One region of the Paenibacillus sp. FSL W8-0194 genome, then DNA from elsewhere that is predicted to be linked to it. Evidence: riboswitches for the same ligand, from Rfam matches in the RefSeq annotation. Region 1 holds a riboswitch; each other region holds the start of a gene.
What was found. Region 1 has a riboswitch for cyclic di-AMP ahead of MKY58_RS22530 (hypothetical protein). Riboswitches for the same ligand answer to the same signal wherever they lie in the genome.

Region 1 (3,574 bases):
AGCGGATGCGCCAGGACCGCGACGGCGATCAGCTTCATTTCCCGGCTTTCGATTTTGTTCCCGAGAAACTCCGGCGTCCGCCCGACCATGAGGCCGCAAATGAACACGCCCAATATGGCGTACATCAGCATGTTGACCAGCCCGACGCCTTTGCCCCCGAAGACGACGTTCAGCATCATCTGAGCCAGCGGAGCCAGCCCGCCGAGCGGGGTCAGCGTATCGTGCATGTTATTGACCGAACCGGTCGTCGCCGCGGTCGTCACCGCCGTGAACAAAGCGGACTGCGCCACGCCGAAACGAACTTCTTTTCCTTCCATGCTGCCCTGCGAAGCGTCGATGCCCAGCTGATGGATCAGCGGGTTGCCGCTTTTTTCCGAGACGTACGTCAGGGACAGGAACGCCAGGAACAGCACCATCATGGCCGAAAAAAGAATCCAGCCCTGCTTGCGGTTGCCGGCGAAACGCCCGAACGTGTAAGGCAGCGCGGCCGATATCGTCCACATGCTTAAAATTTCGATGACGTTCGTGAGCGGACTCGGATTCTCGAACGGATGTGACGAGTTCGCCCCGAAAAATCCGCCGCCGTTCGTTCCCAGATGTTTGATCGATTCCAGGGACGCTACCGGCCCCATCGCGATATGCTGCACAGCGCCGCCAAGCGTGTTCACGGTCACCGCCTGATCAAGCGTCTGCGGCACCTTCAACCCCACAAGCACCAGGGTAACGATCAACGCGAGCGGCAGGAACACCCGGACATGGGCTTTGACGAAATCCTCGAAAAAGTTGCCGAGTCCGCCCCGCCGGCGGGTTATGCCCCGCATGAAAGCGATCGCCACGGCCAGGCCGGACGCGGCCGACGTAAACATCATCATCGTGATGACGATCATTTGCCCCAAATACGACATGCCGCTTTCCCCGCTGTAATGCTGCAGGTTCGTATTCGTCATAAAGCTGATGACGGTGTTGAAGGACAAGCTCGCCTCCATGTTTCCCGTCCCGTTCGGGTTTGCCGGCAGTCCGCCCATCCATCTCAGCGCCGCGTAACTTGCGGCCACCAGCACGACGTTCGTCGCCATCATGCTTAGGGCGTATGTTTTCCAGCTCATCCCGGAGCGTTTCCGAAGACCGATGACGGCATAAAAAAACTCCTCCACGGGACCGAACATCCGGTCCGTCCAGTTCGCCTCGTTAGAAAATACGTGGTAAATATAACTGCCTGCCGGTTTGACCAACAGCAGCAGCACCACGATCACGATGCCTATCTGCAATATATCCAAAATCGTTTCCTCCTCTTATAAGCGGGTCGAAGGCGTCTAAGCCTGCTCCGCCCGGCCTTTCTAAAACCGTTCCGGATGGATCAAGGCATACGCCAGGTAGACGAACACAAACGCCGTCAGCACCAAAACCACGATCATCGGCCTTCGCCTCCCCCATCCACGACATGGCCGCACCACATGAGGAACAGCAAAAAGATTCCGAACACGCCCGCAAGCGTTAAAATCATTAAAAAATCCATCATGGTTCAACGCTCTCCTTGTCAAATCCCTTATTTCAGCAAAAATCCGACTTCGCCGTTCAACGTGTGAATGACGTGATCCGCGCCAAGCCCCCGGTAAATGCCCGGCGAGTGATGCGCCCGGGTGATTACGTATATCGAATCCGGCGTCCAAGCACGGCAAATTTGCAAGTAACGGCACGTTAAATTCAAACTGTTTTCGAATATAAAAATCCGGCCGATCCGCCACTCAGGCACGACCCATTCCTCCGTGTTGTTGGTATGGAGCCGGATGACTTTGGAGACGCCCAGCTTCTTCAGATCGCGTTCTTCCTTGGCATTGTTCGTCAGCGCGGCGAAAGGCCGCTTGAGATAGATCAAAAGCTTGATAAAATTGCGCCCGGCCTCGTTCGGGGCCGTCACGACGATGAGTTCCTCCTCCACGGCTCTCGCCTCCTTTCGTTTCTGGATCGGGCAATCCGCAACAATCGCACCTTTTATTAAAAATGCTTATCCGAAATGCTGACCCGAATAAAAAAAAGCCGCAGGAAAGAGGATTCTTTCCCGCGGCTTCCAACATCCATGACCAAAGAAAGCCATGAAATATCGCTCACGACGAATGGGGCCTCTCCCGATACGCTTACGAGGTTAGCTGACGGATTAGGGCGTGAGAGTCGCCCTTCCCCCGTCCGGTTTTCGGACAAAGGGATTCACCCCGGCGCCATCCGCTTGTGGAAGCAAACGGCGCGTTGGTTCCCCCGCTTCCGGCCAAAGCCAGAATTCAGCGTTAAAGACGTTTCTATTGACTTTCATCCATTTTGTGCAACGTTGCGTTTTTGGCAATAAAAAACCACAGAGGTCATCCGATCCCCTGCGGCCGATGTTCATCGATCACAAGTTTCATCATTCCTCTCTCAGGCGACGCTTACGAGGTTAGCTGACGGATTCGAGCGGTGAGAGTCGCTCTACCCGCGATCGGATCCATGGCATCCGTTCGCAGGATTCACCCCGGCGCCTCCCTGCCTTCCGACTCTCACACCGGACGACGGGACGCGCGATTGGTTCCCCCGATTTCCGCTTCTTCAAACGGAAACTCAGCGATTTAAAAATGGAAACATGTTCAATTACGATTTGAATCATACACCCGCGTGCATCGGCATGTAAAGGAGACGCGAAATCGTTATCCGCGTAAAATGACGACCCTAGCATACAGGTTACCGCTTACAAAAGTCTTTATCTGCGCCAAGCTCTCGCATGCTCTCTATTTTTCGCGTTTTTGGCAATGGATTCGAAAGCCCCTTCTATTGCGTTCCTTTGAATCGGATCCCTTTTTCCGCAAACCGGCCGGGCCCAATCGAATCGTGAACCATTGCCCTATGGCGACCTAAAAGCATAAAGAATGGAGCAAAACAAAAAAGAGGCCGCATTGGCCTCTTTCGTTATATGTGAGTCTATGGAATTTCCCGCGGCGGCAAAAGCTTCTTTTTACGGACGAACGCTTGGATGGCGAAACATTGCCCGGTGCAACAAAAAAATCCCTGCAAAACAGGGATTTTCTCGGTCAGATCGTCAATGCGGTAGAGAGGACTCGAACCTCCACGGGCATACGCCCACTACCCCCTCAAGATAGCGTGTCTGCCATTCCACCACTACCGCATAATATTAACTTTTGCAGCAACTCTGTTATTATACACCGATTATCACGATATGTAAATAGCTTATTTCTTTTATCCAGTCCGATCCCAGGGAATATATGATCCGTTGCGTAAAAACGGGCCGTGGACCAAAGCCCGTTCATTCCTTCAACAGCTTGCCCAGCTTGGCGACCGTATCGCCTTCCGCCGTCGGAACGTTGATCGTGACGGTCAAACCCGGGTCGTCGGACGTCACAAACGAAACCTGCTCGAATTCGAGCCTGCCCGCGGCCGGATGATGAATGATTTTTTTCCCTTCGGGGCCGTTTAAGACGTCATGCCGCGGCCACCACGCCCTGAATTCTTCGCTTGCGCGGTTTAATTCCCCGATCATGTCCGTCCACCATGGATCCCCGGCGAATTTGGCGTAGTTTGCCCGAAATTG
Region 2 (3,574 bases), 1.1 Mb from region 1:
ATTTATTTTTTCCAACTTCATGAAGGGAATTTCGTTCGTCGATGAGGTTGCGGCGATTTCCGAAGCCTTCGATCACCATCCCTTCATCACGATTGACCATAAGAACGTAACGCTGCGGCTGACTTCATGGGATGACGGCGGCATCACCGCGCTCGACATCAAGGAGGCGCATCAGTTTAACGAATTGTTCGAAAAAATGCGCTCAGGCGAGAAACGCTAAAAAATAAGAAAACCGAAAGCAAAAAAACACGCTTCGCCAGACCTTGCGGTCATGCGCGAAGCGTGTTTTTATTCCTTCAAGGAAAACGGCCATTACTTTTTGGCTGCAAGCCACTGGGCTACGTTGGCAATCTCCTCTTTTTGGAGCTTGTCTTTGAAGGAAGGCATGCCGCCTCTGCCCTTGGTAATGATCGTGTAAAGTTCTTCAGCAGACATCTGGGAGCCGATTTTTTGCAGGTTCGGTCCCACGCCGCCTTGCAGCTGGTCGCCGTGGCAGCTGATGCAGCCCTGGGCTTTCACAACGGCTTCTGCCGCTGCAGCGTCCATGGTTACTTCAGGCATGGTCGGTTTTTCTTCTTCGGCTACCTGCTCTTTACCCGGCAGCGTAAACATAAGCACAACGGCCATTACGCATGCAATCGTTATCAAACCGCTCATGATCCATTTTTGCATCCGTTTTCGTCCTTTCTATGTAAACTGCAGTTCTCTCATTTCTTCATTATAACGGAACAAGCCGGTACATCAAATAGTTTGTGACAAAAAAGCAAACGAAAGCCAGTTTAAATCCACTAAACGTACACAATTTTGTACCATTTTTCATTGACGTTTTTAAAGCCCTTGATAAACCATGCAGTAAAAGCGCTCGACGCCTTCAGGCGTCTGTTTTTCGTACGTATCGGTGATCTCGAATCCTGCCTTGACGTAAGCGCGTATCGCCCGCAAATTCCAATCCTGTACCTCCAGATCGATCTCCTGTCCGGGAAAGCGGTCTTTTGCCGTCTCCACGATCGCCTGGATAAAGCCCGGACCTCGTCCCTGGCCGCATAAATCCGGCCGCATGCCTAAACCGAGGCGCACGACGTTGACCATCGGAAACAGCTGCGCGAACCCGCATAGCTGCCCGTCTCCATCCAGCACCGAAACGTATTGCTGCCTCCGCAGATCCGGATCTCCAAGCTCGATGCCGAGGGCCTCCATCTGCTCCCAGGGAAGCCAGCCGTAGATGCGGTCGTAAGGGGGGGCGTACATCCAGCCGCAGCAGGCCTCGGCCTGCTCCCGCGTCATGGGCGTAACGGTATAAGAGTCCTTCGAAACGTTCACAAGAAGCCTCCTTTCGTAAGAGACGTCCGCTGCTAAGTAGCATTTGATGATTCCATAAAATCTATTCCTCGGGGATCAAGCGCGACAAGCGCAAAAAATCCCGTACGGAGATTCGGCAAAAATCTCGGTACGGGCTGTCGTACAAACCGTGCGGATCAGGCAAAAATGTTATTCAACGTCATCATTGTCTGCAGAATCGACGGCAGAGGCTTGATATGTATCACTGCTCATAATACGTTTCGCGCCAACGTAGCGGTTGACGTAATAGCTTTCGCTAAGCGAACTGACGACAACGCCGCGGGATGTCGAAGCATGTGCGAATTTACCGTCGCCGACGTAAATGCCGACATGGGAAACGCCGGAACCGGATGTATTAAAAAATACGAGATCTCCTGCTCTCAAATCGCTGCGGGAAACGGAAGTGCCCATCGTAAACTGCGAACCGGACTGGTGAGGCAGGTTGATGCCGAGATGCTTAAATACGTACATCGTAAATCCGGAGCAGTCAAAGCCGTTGGTCGTCGTTCCTCCGGTTCTGTATTTCGTTCCGAGCACATCGTCGATGACTTTGTCCATTTTCGAATCCGCGAAAGCGCTTCCGGCCCCAACGGTAAATACGATGGCAAAACTCATGACTGCTGCTGCTAGCTTCTTTTTCAAAATTAATACTCCTTCCGGTGCCTGCGAGGTTAGCTTAAGGATTCGGTAGAAGGTCCCCTATGATCCCTCTGTTGCAAGATCAATTCACCCGTAAATGGTTCCCCCGCTTCCCTAGTGTGAGGAAATTCGGCATATGTCTTTTTACACTATATACTTCAGGAGCCGCCTGTTTACAGGCAACGGCTCAACAAAGATTACAAAGTTGTTACTAACGCTGGGATTATTGTAACAAAGGAATGACGTTTTGGCAATTGTTTCTATGCCTAAACCTTCAAAAAAATCACCATAATTTCGGGATTTTTGCCAAATCGGCTCCAACGAAGGACAATTATAAGCGTTTTTTACTTAGAAAATTGGTTTATTTAACGGAAAGGAAGGGTAAATCATAGTTGAAGGCACGTGGATGAGCGGAGTTTGAAAGTTCGAAAAAAATTTTTTTTGAAAGTTGTTACTTTTTTAGGTTTTCAAACGTCTAATAAGTAACAGGAAACCCGCGAGGGATTTCGGCAAAAATCTCCGCGCGGGCATCGTAAGCTTTTTCGTATGTTTATGGGTGAGTTTCTAGTTGTAGACGGCCGCTTTGTATTTAGCGGTACTCATGACACGTTTGGCGCCAATGTAGCGATTGGCGAAATAGCTGTTGCTGAGCTTGCTGATGGTCACGCCTTTCGAAGAAGACGAATGGGCAAATTTTCCGTTTCCTACGTAGATTCCGACATGGGATACGCCTGCGCCGCTCGTATTGAAGAATACCAGATCTCCGGCACGCAAATTGCTTTTGGAGACGGCGGTGCCGATTTTGAATTGGGCGCTGGATTGGCGCGGAATGGAAACCCCTAATTTTTGGAATACATAACGCGTAAACCCGGAGCAATCAAAACCTTTGGTCGTCGTTCCTCCGGTTTTGTAGGAAACGCCGATGGTGCTGTTCACGACATGACTCAGAGAAGATTGCGCGAATACGCTGGTTCCCATGGAGAACATAAGCGTCAAACCAAGCGCCGCGGCTGTTAACTTCTTTTTCAAAAATATAAACCCCTTCCATGTTGCCTGCGAGGTTAGCTTAAGGATTCGGTTGAAGGTCGTCCCCTATGATCCCTATGCTGCGAGATCAATTCACCCAAAGTGGTTCCCCCGCTTCCCGGTGCCAAGGAATTCGGCCTTGATCAAGCACCCGAAAGTGACTATTGATGACGATTAATTGGTATTTTCGTTGAAAATATCGTTACAGCACAATATGAAAAAGTTACAGTAAAAATGACAAAGTTGTTACTAACTGCTTACTCGGATTATTTTAACAGAGGATGACGACTTTGGCAAATCGTTCGGGATCTAAAAACGACAAAAACCCCGCCCTTTTTATTTTGAAAGGGGGGGGTTTTTCTTATATCAAGGGGTTGGAGTGATGACAAAAAGTTAACTTTTTGATGATTTATTTTTCCGTGCCCCGATGCGCTTGGGCGTACCACAGGTCAAACTTCGCCGAAATGCCCCATAATCTCATAATGCAGCTGACGAGGTGGTAGCCCTGCTGGAGGATGAGCGCGATGATGCCTGCCCACATCCAGGAAACTCCCGTACAGAGGCTGAACAA
Region 3 (3,574 bases), 670 kb from region 1:
CATCTTCAGGACCGGCCCGAAAAACGGATGGCGTTCCCATGCGTAGCTTCCGCTTTTGAGCGCAACCCGGTGCCCCTGCTTGACCCTTTCGAGCACGATCGCGATCAGGAACGACAAACTCCGTTTTGCGTTCAAAAAATAAATCATTCCGTTTTCCCGCTCGATCTCGGCCACCCAGCCGTCCAGACGCGCGTAATCGGCATTCGAAAAAGGCCATCCGGTGTAAGGATAAGCCTCGGTAAACAGTTTCCATAAAAAATAGCGCACGTGGATTTCGTTTCCTTTCAGCGCCGGCGCCGAATACGTGATCCGCAGCTGAAACGGGCGCAGTTCGTCCCGGTTTAGCTGGATGATCCATTTTTTGAACGAAGAAAAGCTCATATACAGCTCTTCCGCTACCTCCTCGGCGGAGGTGTTGCCGTCATGCATGAACAAACGCTGCATCAGGCGGAAATACGGCGTTTCCCGAAGCAGCGGTTCCAAAACTTCCTGAATGCTTGTCCCATGCCGGTCCCGGCGGAACATGATGCCCTTCCCCCTGGATACCTCGATCTGCATGGACGGGGGCAGCAGGGGGACGGCGGACTCGACGATCTTACGGACGGATTTGTCCGATACGCCCAGCTCGCTTTCCACCTCTGCGAACGTAAACCACCGTTCTTCCCGGTCCAGCAGCTTCAGCAGCGATTTCAGCTGTCTGTATTCCTTATTCATGTCATCACCTTTGCCGGATGCTTTCCGCCGACCCTAGCGGCACATCCCTCATTGTTGCCGGCGGAAGCCGTTTTCAGCCCGAATGCTGCTGCTCCATCCGGAAAAGCTTTTGGTCGATCAAAAAATTGAGCAAAATGCGGTTAAATTCCCGCGGCTGGCACAAATGGCTCGGATAAATCGCGTCCTCGATCACCGCTTTCTGGGCGCAGGCGAACCGCTCCACGGCCTTGTTCATCTGGTTGACGAACCATTCGCTCTGCCTGCCGGCCACGCATAACACCGGCATCCGCAGCCGGGACAACACCGGATCGATATCCGCCTTAAGCAGCGCCATCCGTTGTTTGATCGACTCGGTCGGCCGTTTATGAAACAGCTCGTTCCTTAAAATGCTGTAGGCCGGAATCCACCTGTGATACGTTACGCGCAGCGACCGGAGAAAAAACTCGGCAGGAAGATAATAGGAAATCCAGCTGCACGCCTCCAGCAGCTTCCAGATGCCGTTTTTCGTGCCGAAAGGGCCGCACGGCCCGTAAAAATAACTGTCCACCAGCACAAGCGCGTTGACGCGGTCCGAATAGGTTTCCGCGAATTTTTGCACCAGCAGGCTGCCGCTCGAGCAGCCGACCAGCGTTACCTTCGGCAAGCCGAGCTTATCCAGCAGCTCTTTCAGGTCCCTGCACTGGGTGTCGACGATTTCCTCGACTTCCACATTCAATTTACCCGAATTGCCGTAACCTCTCAAATCGAGGACGATGACCTTCGCCCTTTTGCTGAAATATTCCACTTGAGGCTCAAAACTATGATGAGATGAAAGATGTCCGTGAATAAAGACGATCGGCACCCCGCTGCCATGCGTCTCGTAATATAGCGACGTTCCATTCACTTGTATGTTAGGCAACTTCCTTCTCCTCCCGCTATGCATGGTCTGTCGATGTGTTTTTTATATGTGGGTCGAACATTCGTTAACGTCGGCAAAATGCTCATGTCAAAAAAAGAAGCACGGAAAGAGGAACCCTCTTTCCATGCTTCTTCAGGCAAGGCAAAATAAACCTTGCTTGGCATGTATAAAAGCAGCCTCTCTTCTCACGCTTACGAGGTTAGCTGTCGGATTCGGACCAAGAGTAGCCCTACTCGAATGCGATTTCAAGATTCACCCCATGTGACGAACGGTTGGTTGTCACGGCCGGTTCCCCCGTTTTCCGCCGGAACGGAAATTCAGCGATCATAGACATTCATGTTATTTTTTCGCACAGAAAAACACAGAGCGGATACCCTGTGCTCGTTGACAACTCACAGTTTCACTCCTCTCTCCTAGCGACGCTTACGAGGTTAGCTGTCGGATTCGGGCCGTGAGAGCTGCCCTACGGACGGAAAGCTGATCCAAGGCAGCCTCTTCATCCGATTCACCCCAAGCAGCCGGCTATATCCATGAAGACTCGGAATGCATGCCGGTGCCGATGTGGTTCCCCCGCTTTTCGCGATTGAAAATTCAGCGTAATCCATTCATGAACCAAAGATTTTTCATAATGAGTTGAATATACGCCTGAGCCGACGAACTGTAAAGGTTGGTTACAATAGAATTCATGGCCTTTTTTATAGCTTTTGCCGGTTTCCGGCCCCTGATCCTGCCCAATCATTCATTTACAACCGATAGCTTCCGTTTCCTTGATTTATACAACGTTCATCTTGTTATAACCAGGCGCTCTTCCGAGATCGATACAGAACTTGGCGGGAAAAATGAATACCTCCCCATCAGCCATATAAGAACTCCTTCGTACCAATCAGAACTATTCAAAGCCTTTGAACCGCTGCTACGATAATGGTGTCATAAGGCATCTTCATTCCATGGATCGCAGGGAGGTGAATGATTGAACAACAATAAAAGAGGACATCACGGATTTATCCATGAGGTCGCAAAGAACCGTTATCTGTATCTGCTTGCGCTTCCCGGCATGCTGTTCCTGCTTGTCTTTGCGTATACGCCGATGCTGGGACATTTGCTTGCCTTTCAGAATTACCGGCTTTCAGACGGTCTATTGGGAAGTCAATGGGTAGGATGGAGAAACTTCGAGTTTTTCTTTTCAACCAATGACTGGCTGCGCGTCACATGGAACACCGTATTTTTGAACGGGCTGTTTCTGGTGTTCGGTCGATACCACATTCACGATCCAAGACTATCCGTCGAAGCATCGCCGACCACATCGAGTTGTCCGCCAAATATTCCCGTCAATTGTTTCTCGACCATTACGGAATGTCGCTGTCCAATTATATTTTGAATATGCGGATCGAAAAGGTAAAGGAATTGCTCACGGAGACCGACATGAGCGTTGCCGAAATCGCGCAGCAAGCCGGGTTTCAGACGAAAAGCCATTTTTTTACCGCCTTCAAAAAAGCGACCGGCATGACGCCGGCCCAATATCGTTGCCGGCAGATGGACGAGGCGAGCGGTTGATTCACATCGCCGATTCCACGTATTCATCCGGCTTGATGCCTTCGTACCGCACGAAAGCACGTTTGAAGGAATAGACGTTTTCGTACCCTACCCGGCGGGCGATATCGTCCATCCCGAATGTTTTCTCCCGCAGCAGCTCCTTGGCCGTTTCCATCCGGAGCCGGCATAAATAGTCGTAGAAGTTGATGCCGGACACTTCCTTGAAGATTTTGGAGACATGGGATACCGACATGCCGCATCTTTCCGCCAGCTGCTTCAGCGAAATGTCGGCGCTGGTATAGTTCTGGTTCACGAATTGAAGCAGCTCGCTGCCGACGGCAAGCGAAGGCGAAGTATTGGCATAGCGTTTCCGTTCGCAAATTAACGTGCCGACCTCAAAAACGTAGCTCCACATCCCGCCGATGTCCC
Region 4 (3,574 bases), 2.4 Mb from region 1:
GCAGCCATCACCAGGTTAAAGAAGGTCTGGAAACCGAGCATGAAGACAAGGCCGAAATTCGAAACCCCCTCGCCTTGAAATACCGGCAGCATGTTGTACGTGCTGAACGTGGCGACCGCAAAATAAAACACGCTCAGGAAAATGCCCCTCTTGAACGACGTATGGGCCCGGGTCAACGCGCTGTATACGATGGCCAGTACGCCTAGCACGAACGTCAGCAGACCGTAGCCCAAGATGGTCAGCCATTTGGCTTTGGACGTTTCCTTTTCGACGTAGGCCGCATGCGCCTCCGGCACGCTAAAGGTCTGTTCGAAGGAATGAACTTTCCCTTCCTCGAACGTCAATTTGACTTGAAGGCTTGAACGGCCGATCGCCCGGTTCGGGTCGGTGTATACGAGTCCCGCCTCGTTCTCTTTGGTCGACAGCTCCAGCTTGCCCGGGTCGTGACCCATTTGCTGCAGCCAAGGTGCGGCAAGCTCTTCTTTTTTCTCCAGCGACAGGCCGCCTTCCACGATTTTCAGCTTGGTTTCGCGTTTGGTTTTATTCGGGTCCGCCATGGCCGCGGCATAATTCGAATAGCGGGGCGTAACGGAAAAAGCGACGACCTTGCCCGAATTCATATGTACGTCGATATTGGCGTAACCTTCGTTTTGGCGTTCGGCCAAACGGACGCGGAACACGTCGTAGGGATAACTTTTTTCAAACGTTTTGTTGTATTCGTTCAGCAGCTTTTCCCGCGACAAATAGCCGTATAGATCCGAGTTGGACTGGTACGTGATGACCGCGTCCTTGCTCGGGTCCGGCTCCAAATGCAGCGTGTTTTGCATGAAGGCCTCCGCGGCGCGTTGGGCCTCCGCCTTGCTGATGACCTTCGTGTTTTGCTGCTCCAGCGTTTCCGAGGCGGTGGAAGGGAGAATCTGGAACAAGACGAATAAAACGAGTCCGATGACCGCAAAAATGCCCAGCCATTTGTAATTGGCTTTGAGCCGCAGCGGTTGTCCGACGGGATTCATGAAATGCCCCCTTTGTTTGGATTGTAAAGATATATACCTAGTATAAACGTAAACATAGCATACGATGTCCCTCGAAAGCCAGTTTTCTCCCTCATTGGCCGTGAAAAAATGATGAAAATCGTGGAAAGTGATTGTAAACGCGAGAGAAAGGCAGACTTTTATGAGATTTGCGATGCAATCGGGCCGTATTCCCACGTATTCATTCGAATAATGGCTTTGTGATGTAAAACGAATAGGATTATAATCTTTGAAGCAAATGAATAATCCGTACGCCGAATTTCGATATGAAAACGGGGGAACCATTATTTTGGGGTGAATTTCGCTTTTATCCATAGCGAATAGGGCAACCTGTGCATGCCCGAATCCGTCAGCTAACCTCGTAGGCGTTATGCAGCAGGAACCAAACCGAAAGGCATTGGATTTCCGATGCTTTTTTTCTTTTGACTTTTTTAAAGAGGTGACTATGTTGACAGCGAAAATCAGGTGGTTTCGATTGGCTCCCCCGCAAATTCTTGTATTGGGGTTCGCCGGCATTATATTGATCGGAGCCATACTTCTCACCTTGCCGATTTCGAACACGACGGGCAAGCCGCTCCGGTTCATCGATGCTTTGTTTACGGCGACTTCGGCGACTTGCGTTACCGGTTTGGTTGTTAAGGATACGGGAACGTTTTTCAGCACCTTCGGACAAGTCGTTATTATGCTGCTGATTCAGGTCGGGGGGCTCGGTTTCATGACGATGGCCACCTTGTTTTCCCTCGTGCTGAAGCGGAAGATTTCGCTGCGCGACCGCCTGATCCTCCAGGAAGCGATGAACCAGAACACGATGGAGGGCATCGTGCGGCTGATCCGGAAGGTGCTTATCTTTTCGCTCGTGATCGAAGGCTGCGGAGCGGTTTTGTTCGCCATCCGCTGGTCCTTTGACATGCCGGTCGGCCGGGCGGTGTACTTCGGGATATTTCACGGGGTATCGATGTTCAACAACGCGGGCTTCGACCTTTTCGGCCATTTCAACAGCCTGACGGGGTATGTGTACGATCCGCTCGTCAATATCGTCGTCATGTTTTTGATCGTTTCGGGCGGGATCGGATTTATCGTCATGTCGGACCTGGTGGATTACCGGCACAAACGGAAGCTTTCGCTGCATACGAAAATCGTGCTGTCCATGACCGGGGCGCTGATTCTGATCGGGGCGATCGTCATTTTCGTTTTCGAATTCACGAACCCGAAAACGCTCGGTTCCTTGAATTGGGGCGGCAAAATTCTTGCGTCGTTTTTCCAATCGGTCTCGCCGCGGACCGCGGGGGCCAACACGCTGGATCTCGCAAGCATGCGGCAAGCGTCCCAGTTTTTCATGGTCATCCTGATGTTTATCGGCGCATCGCCGGGATCCACCGGAGGCGGGATCAAAACGACCACCTTCACCATTCTGGTCGGCGCGGTCATCGCCATGATCCGCGGACGCGACGATATCGTGCTTTACCGCTACCGCCTGGCGCAGGATCGCATCTTTAAGGCGCTGACGATCACCTTCCTCGCGTTGTTTCTGGTGGTCGGGGTGTCGATGGTGCTTTCGACGACGGAGGACAGCAACTTTTTGACCATTTTGTATGAAACGACTTCGGCTTTCGGGACGGTCGGGCTTTCGCTTGGACTTACGCAGCATTTGACGCTGGTCGGGAAAATATTGATCTGTCTCACGATGTTTGCGGGACGGCTTGGGCCGCTGACCCTGGCTTACGCACTTGGCCCGAAAAAAGGCAAAGAGCTGTACCGGCATCCGGAAGGCAAAATCATTATCGGCTAGTTTCAAAGAAAACAGAAATTGATTAAATAAGGAGTATCAGGAGAGAATGAAAACACAGCAGTTTGTCGTCATCGGTCTGGGACGTTTCGGCTCCAGCCTTGCACTCGAGCTCGTCGATTTGGGATACGAGGTGCTCGGGGTCGATAAAAACGAGGAAGTCGTCAGCGACATGAGCGAATATTTGACGCATGCCGTCGTGGCCGACGCCACGGACGAGGAAGTCCTCAAATCGCTCGGGATCCGCAATTTTGACTGCGGCATCGTCGCGATCGGAGACGATATCCAGATGAGCATCCTGGCCGCGATTTTGCTGAAGGATTTGGGCGTGCGCACGGTCGTGGCCAAGGCGATTTCGGTGCTTCACGGGCGCGCGCTGGAGAAGCTGGGCGTCGACCGGGTCATTTTTCCGGAAAAGGACATGGGGATCCGGGTTGCCCATCAGCTTGTGACGCCGAACCTGCTCGACTACATCGAGCTGTCCAAGGAATACAGCATCGTCGAAATGAAGGTGCCTGAAAAACTGGACTGCAAAACGTTAAACGAAATCAACACCCGCGCCAAATTCGGCTGCAGCATCGTAGCGATCCACCGCCAGGGAAAAGTGATCGTCGCTCCGACCGCAATGGATCAGCTCCGCGCCGGCGACATTATGGTGATCATCGGCGCGAACGACAACATCGACCGGTTCGAAAGCGAAGCCGTCAATGCAGACTAGATGGGAGTAAGTTAACGTGGAAACCCAGACGACCGAAAT

Region 2: another riboswitch for cyclic di-AMP. It lies ahead of MKY58_RS27820 (C40 family peptidase); the one in region 1 lies ahead of MKY58_RS22530 (hypothetical protein).
Region 3: another riboswitch for cyclic di-AMP. It lies ahead of MKY58_RS19355 (alpha/beta hydrolase); the one in region 1 lies ahead of MKY58_RS22530 (hypothetical protein).
Region 4: another riboswitch for cyclic di-AMP. It lies ahead of MKY58_RS05480 (TrkH family potassium uptake protein); the one in region 1 lies ahead of MKY58_RS22530 (hypothetical protein).

The regions. Positions count from the first base shown of each region.
Region 1 covers NZ_CP150205.1:4,920,950-4,924,523, forward strand. Annotated here, with positions in the region: gene kdpA (potassium-transporting ATPase subunit KdpA) at 1-1,277, opposite strand, end outside; gene MKY58_RS22530 (hypothetical protein) at 1,547-1,939, opposite strand; cyclic di-AMP (ydaO/yuaA leader) riboswitch at 2,117-2,292, opposite strand; cyclic di-AMP (ydaO/yuaA leader) riboswitch at 2,402-2,605, opposite strand; tRNA gene MKY58_RS22535 (tRNA-Leu) at 3,069-3,151, opposite strand; gene MKY58_RS22540 (helix-turn-helix transcriptional regulator) at 3,290-3,574, opposite strand, start outside.
Region 2 covers NZ_CP150205.1:6,019,723-6,023,296, forward strand. Annotated here, with positions in the region: gene MKY58_RS27805 (4a-hydroxytetrahydrobiopterin dehydratase) at 1-220, shown strand, start outside; gene MKY58_RS27810 (c-type cytochrome) at 313-672, opposite strand; gene MKY58_RS27815 (GNAT family protein) at 829-1,284, opposite strand; gene MKY58_RS27820 (C40 family peptidase) at 1,489-1,980, opposite strand; cyclic di-AMP (ydaO/yuaA leader) riboswitch at 1,984-2,122, opposite strand; gene MKY58_RS27825 (C40 family peptidase) at 2,542-3,006, opposite strand; cyclic di-AMP (ydaO/yuaA leader) riboswitch at 3,013-3,152, opposite strand; gene MKY58_RS27830 (hypothetical protein) at 3,413-3,574, opposite strand, start outside.
Region 3 covers NZ_CP150205.1:4,249,288-4,252,861, forward strand. Annotated here, with positions in the region: gene MKY58_RS19350 (helix-turn-helix domain-containing protein) at 1-714, opposite strand, end outside; gene MKY58_RS19355 (alpha/beta hydrolase) at 788-1,612, opposite strand; cyclic di-AMP (ydaO/yuaA leader) riboswitch at 1,785-1,945, opposite strand; cyclic di-AMP (ydaO/yuaA leader) riboswitch at 2,018-2,219, opposite strand; gene MKY58_RS19360 (hypothetical protein) at 2,583-2,990, shown strand; gene MKY58_RS19365 (helix-turn-helix transcriptional regulator) at 2,945-3,166, shown strand; gene MKY58_RS19370 (helix-turn-helix transcriptional regulator) at 3,168-3,574, opposite strand, start outside.
Region 4 covers NZ_CP150205.1:1,283,481-1,287,054, forward strand. Annotated here, with positions in the region: gene MKY58_RS05475 (type II CAAX endopeptidase family protein) at 1-1,013, opposite strand, end outside; cyclic di-AMP (ydaO/yuaA leader) riboswitch at 1,274-1,414, shown strand; gene MKY58_RS05480 (TrkH family potassium uptake protein) at 1,477-2,820, shown strand; gene MKY58_RS05485 (TrkA family potassium uptake protein) at 2,867-3,535, shown strand; gene MKY58_RS05490 (cation:proton antiporter) at 3,552-3,574, shown strand, end outside.